DNA from 2 places in the Paenibacillus germinis genome. Region 2 is predicted to be linked to the other one. Evidence: predicted binding sites of a transcription regulator. Region 2 holds the regulator's gene; the other holds the start of a gene.
What was found. The regulator NrdR, encoded in region 2, represses ribonucleotide reductase genes. The targets are predictions, from matches to a motif close to AACACNATATATNGTGTT.
Positions count from the first base shown of each region.

Region 1 (3,069 bases), on a different contig from region 2:
CTGCCCAATCCACATCATGATTCTCCACGTCATAAAACTTAGATAGATTAATAGCGGATAAGTTGCAAACGCCCCAAGCCGGCAGCCCCTGCTCCCCGCATGGATTCGTACAAATAATCGGATTAAAGTACCAACTGTTGGACATTTGGTTGTAGTATTCCAAGAATACGACACCCGGCTCAGCTGATTTCCAAGCAGATTCAATGATTGTATGCCAAACATCACGTGCTCGTACAGTACGATAAGGCTTGACGGCTTTACCTAGTTTTTTCCAAGCATCTAAGTTGCCATCCCATTTATCATTGTAATCAGGATCCGTCGTATCCGGGAAAACAAGCTCCCACTCGAGATCTTCCTTAACGGCTTTCATAAATCCATTGCTTACACAAACGGATAAATTTGCATTCGTAATTTGACCCATCGTTGACTTCACAGTGATGAAATCCTCAAGATCAGGGTGCCAGTCATTAATCATAAGCATAAGTGCTCCGCGACGGCTGCCTCCTTGTTCGATTAAGCCTGTTGTATAGCTAAAAAGACCTCCCCAAGAAACAGCACCGCTGGATGATCCATTAACACCTTTCACAACGGAACGGCGTGGACGAAGCGAAGACAGATTGATACCGACTCCACCGCCGCGTGACATAATTTCTGTCATTTCCGAGAGTGTACTCATAATTCCGCCTCGGCTATCGTGTGGTGACGGAATAACATAGCAGTTAAAAAGGGTCAGTTCATCACTTGCATCGGCACCAGCAGCAATACGTCCGCCTGGTACAAGCTTCCAATCATCAAGGATGTATCTGAATTTATCTGTCCATTCTTTACGTTTCTCAGGAGTTGCCTCTACGGATGCCATTGCACCTGCCAAGCGGTCCCACATTTCTTCCGGTGTCTTCTCAATATTTAAAGTGAGCTTTTCAACTGCGGATTCAACAGTCTCACCGCTCCGTGTTTTTACTTTAACGGTATCTCCTACACGACTCACAATTTCTCCAACTTCTTTAGCTGGGAATTTGGGGTCATCCTTCGTCAAAACGAGAACAGTATCCCCCACCTTGGCGAAACTCGTATCTGCATTTTTCAGTGCATAACGATCCAAAAATATTTTCTCGCTTAAACCATCCAACCTCTTATTTGACTCTACAATCCCCATGCATAAGTCCCTCCCAATAAGCTACAGATTCAGCTACAACTAAAATTAAAGTTACTTTATGAAGTTTATGTAAAATTACAATATGTGGTGTGCGAAATCCATTATACCTCACTATATATTGATCTTCTAATAACTAAAGAACCAAATTTCGCTATTAAGACAACCCTTAATCATACTAGCTAATCCTTACTTACTAATTCTCTCTTTTTCGCGCCCAGAATAACCAAATATAATATTCAACCAAGCAAGATGTGTTAGGTCATGCAGATCGTTTTGACGATCGTTAAATCCTCTGCTAACCTATAGATAGGATACCACATTTTATTTCTTTTTAGAACATCTGTTCGATAAATACTTTTATAAAAATATGGGATAAGATTTCAATACTACTTTCATATGAAAACACTTGAGGAGATGTTGGATATGTATTTCTTTAAAAATAAATTCGTCAACAAGAAGGACGTTCTTCTTTCACCAGATGATCGTGGGTACTATTTTGGAGATGGGATATATGAAGTATTCCGAGTATATAACGGGAAAATTTACGAACAAGCTGCTCACATGCAGAGACTCCAAAGAACCGCAAGTGAAGTGCGGATAGAACTACCTTTTACTATTGAAAAAATGGGTCATATTCTCACGCAGCTTATTGAAAAGAATGGTCTCAATGAGGGTACTGTTTATATGCAAATCACCAGGGGCGAAGCTCCCCGGGCACATCCGTTCCCCGCTCAAGTCGAGCCCATTCTGCTGGCCTACTGCACAGAGGTGCGCAGACCCATCGCTACGATACATAATGGCATTAATGCAATCACGTTGGAGGACATCCGCTGGCTGAGATGTGATCTCAAAACGCTCAATCTTCTCCCAAATGTCATGGCCAAACAAGCAGCACTCGATCACGGGGTGCAAGAAGTCGTGCTGCACCGAAATGGCACTGTCACAGAATGCAGCGCCTCTAACTTGATGATGATCAAAGATCGCGTGCTTTACACACACCCAGCTAACCATTTGATCCTTCATGGTATTACTCGGGCTGTCGTTTTGAGATTAGCTCTCTCACAAGAAATCACAGTTAAAGAAGAACCCTTTACGACAGAGCAGCTTCTGCTGGCTGATGAAGCTTTTATCACGGGAACTACCGTGGAAAATACACCTATTTTACAGATTGATGGCAAAGCAATTGGAACTGGCGCGCCGGGTCCGATTACTCGCAGTCTGCAGAGTGAGTTTGAACGTACTTTTGCACAATAAAAATAAGCGCGAAAACCGCGCTTTCAAGGAGAGCTCGCCGAGCCGACAGTGTCTGAGAAGCTGGAAATCGACTTCTCAGCAGACTGTCACGCGCGTCAATGCAGATTAAGCTCGGAAAACGCGCTTATTCTGGAGCGCACGGACAAATAAGCGTAAAAACCGCGCTTTCAATGAGAGCTCGCCGAGCCAACAGAGTCTGAGAAGCTGAAAATCGACTTCTCGGCAGACCATCCTGCGCGTCCGCGCTGAATAAGCGCGGAAAACGCACTTATTCTGGAGCGCAAGGACAAATAAGCGCGAAAACCGCGCTTTCAAGGAGAGCTCGCCGAGCCAACAGAGTCTGAGAAGCTGAAAATCGACTTCTCAGCAGACTGTCACGCGCGTCAATGCAGATTAAGCTCGGAAAACGCGCTTAATCTATGGGTAAGCTTTGCTTATCCCAAACCCAAAACATATAAATTCTATGTAAAAAAGAGCACGATCCTTTCTTAGAAAGGTCCGTGCTTTTTTGCTCTTTCGCGCGCTTTAACGACGTAAATTCCACTCATCCGTGCCATATTTCTCACGCACAAGTTGCTCAGAGAGCTCAATTTCATAAGGTGTTAGCGATTCCTCAACAAGCTCCACACCAAGACCAAGCGCGATTTCACGACGAAACG
Region 1 covers NZ_WHOC01000133.1:172,476-175,544, forward strand. Annotated here, with positions in the region: gene GC102_RS24305 (adenosylcobalamin-dependent ribonucleoside-diphosphate reductase) at 1-1,156, opposite strand, end outside; gene dat (D-amino-acid transaminase) at 1,580-2,410, shown strand; gene lipM (octanoyltransferase LipM) at 2,936-3,069, opposite strand, start outside.
Region 1: the regulator NrdR is predicted to act here: its motif matches at 1,231-1,248, upstream of GC102_RS24305 (adenosylcobalamin-dependent ribonucleoside-diphosphate reductase).

Region 2 (3,069 bases):
GAATACGTGTCAAGAATGCCGGAAGATCAGAAGTACATTTACTATGCTTCTGGAGAATCGATGGAAAGAATCGATAAGCTTCCACAAACAGAGCTAGTCACAGATAAGGGCTATGAGATTTTGTATTTCACTGATGATATCGATGAATTCGCGATCAAAATGATCATGACCTACAAAGAAAAAGAGTTTAAATCTGTTTCAAGCGGTGATCTTGGTATTGAAATGGATGACAGCCAAACGGAAACCGATGCTGACAAAAATGACAACAAAGAGCTTTTCGATTATATGAAAGACCTGTTGTCAGGCAAAGTTACAAATGTAAAAGCATCCAAGCGTCTTAAAAAGCACCCTGTGTGCTTATCGACCGACGGCGATGTGACGATCGAAATGGAAAAAATCTTAAATGCGATGCCGAATAATCCTAACGTGAAGGCTGAGAAGGTATTGGAAATCAACGTCAATCACGAAGTATTCGCTTCCTTAAAAGACGCTTTTGACAAAGACAAAGAGAAACTGAATCTTTATACGGCCCTGCTCTACAATCAAGCGCTCTTAATCGAAGGATTACCCCTTCAAGATCCGGTTGAATTCACGAACGATATCTGCAAAATCATGGTTTAATACGATTAAAGCACTACAACTATTACGTTGTAGTGCTTTTTTTATAGTTTCAACCACTCTTATAGTCGGGAAAGGTTTCCTTTACCTCATATTGTTTCTTCGGATCAGAGTTTGCATACACATAAGCCAATAAGCGATCTTGATCAATTCCGAGAGAGCTAGCAACTTTTACGATATCTAATTCATAAGAAATGCTTGGAATTTGATTGGACTTGACGGACATATGCTTCAACCATCCTTCGAATAATGTAATTAATGGAAACTCAATCCGCAAATATGATATAGTTTTCTTACAAACATAAATCGGTCGATAAAGGCAAAACCACTGAAAAGTGGCGACGCAAAGCTAAAGGGACTAAAATGGCATTCGATGAATGTCCAAAATGTCAGCCAGCTACCGCCTCCGTCCGATTTATGTAGAAAGACTAGGAGGGAACAAAGATGATGGGAAAAATTACGGTGGATGGTAAAATGAGTTTGGATGTACAGCAATTGATTGATAACTTGCACCTTCCAGAAAATGATCTTTTGGACATGTTCTCCTTTAAGTTTGATAACAACGTTTTAACCCAAGATGAAGCTATTCGGTTTATTCATTTTCTCAGAAGTGAACTGGACAAACGCACTCAATAAAGGAATTATGCACGAAAGCATACAAAAATACAGTCGGTTGATGTCTAAAGATTTATTTTTTTCAAATAAATTTTAATCGCATGATTGTTGATATCGTGGGAAAAACTGAGAAAAGACAACGGGAATCCCGCTGTCTTTTTCTTATTTTTTGTCATATTTAGTTATTATTTATCCCGGAGAAGTCCGGTGTCATGCTTTCCCAATATTTGCGTTAACTCCTTCAGGAACATATTAATGTCCTTAAACTGTCGGTATACGGAGGCAAAGCGAATGTACGCCACTTCATCGACGGGGTACAGCTGTTCCATGACGATTTCTCCAATGCTTAAACTATCCACTTCAGCATGAGCCGTGGTGCGAAGCTGCATTTCCACTTCAGATACCATCATCTCAAGTCTCTCCATCGATACCGGGCGCTTCTCACAAGCTCGAATCAAGCCTCTTAATATTTTCTCTCGACTAAATTCTTCCCTACTTCCATCTTTCTTAATCACGATTAACGGCGTTTCTTCCACCATCTCAAACGTGGTGAATCTTCTCGCGCACTTCTCACATTCTCGACGACGACGAATCGATTTGTTTTCATTGGCTGAACGTGAATCAAGAACTTTCGTACCGGAATAGTCACAGAACGGACACTTCATTCGCTATCTCTCCTTTCTCTTCTTTGATCTATTACCATATGTTACATGTCATGAACTTAGGAGATATGCACACAATACTATTACCAAACGACAAGGAGGTGAACAGACATGGGCGCAGGACAATCCCGCAGCAGCAATACATTAGTCGTTCCTCAAGCTAACGCAGCGTTGGATCAGTTGAAATACGAAGTAGCTCAAGAGCTAGGTATCGCCATCCCTCAAGATGGATATATGGGCAATATGGCTACTCGTGATGCTGGTTCTATTGGTGGTAACATCACTCGTCGACTGGTACAAATCGCAGAACAATCTTTGGCTGGTCAATTCAAGTAATCTTGAAGATTAGCTACTGAATCTGCAAAACAGGAAGTATTGGACTCTAAGCCCCCAAAAGGAGCTAGTCCAATGCTTCTTTATTTTTGAAGAGGAATCCTAATCCTTATTTACCCCAATGCTGAGAATAAAGCTTCGTGTATTTTTCGTAATAATAGAGCACCCGCTGTACATAATGACGTGTTTCTCCGAATGGAATTTGATTAATATGCTCTTCCGAACCATCCCAAATATCATTTTGCTTCCATTTATTCACATTCCCTTGACCTGCATTATAAGCCGCAATCGCATAAATTAAATTACCATTATAATGCTTCTTAAGCCAGCTTAAATACCAAGAACCAAGATTAATATTTACGTCCACTTTTAATAAATCTTCCTGCACATGAGGCCCTAAATTCGTGGATTCAACAATCCACTCTGCGGTGTCAGGCATAAGCTGCATAAGGCCTAATGCCCCTTTTTTTGACTCCAAATGATATTTGTAATTCGTCTCGACCCTTATAATCGCAGCAATTAAAAATGGATCTATATTGTGTTTCGCCGCGCTCTGCCTAATTTCCTGCTCAAAGTAGATCGGGTACACCTTTCTTCCGATAAAATCGCTATTCATAAAGAGAACCAGAACAAAGCAGACAAGAAGCAGGGCAAAAACTCGTTTTTTACGTAAAAAGGTCATGAAAGCCCCTTCTCTAGCCAAAACCGCTCCACTTCAGCGTTAGTTTCTTCCCAAGTACCACTATTGTCAATGACAACATCCGCGAATTTGCGTTTCTCCTCAATGGACATCTGAGCATCTATGCGATTATTTGCCGCACTTTCCGTCAGTCCATCTCGC
Region 2 covers NZ_WHOC01000070.1:197,180-200,248, forward strand. Annotated here, with positions in the region: gene htpG (molecular chaperone HtpG) at 1-621, shown strand, start outside; gene GC102_RS14300 (hypothetical protein) at 671-844, opposite strand; cyclic di-GMP riboswitch class I at 927-1,023, shown strand; gene GC102_RS14305 (hypothetical protein) at 1,063-1,254, shown strand; gene nrdR (transcriptional regulator NrdR) at 1,419-1,898, opposite strand; gene GC102_RS14315 (alpha/beta-type small acid-soluble spore protein) at 2,007-2,231, shown strand; gene GC102_RS14320 (lytic transglycosylase domain-containing protein) at 2,338-2,910, opposite strand; gene coaE (dephospho-CoA kinase) at 2,907-3,069, opposite strand, start outside.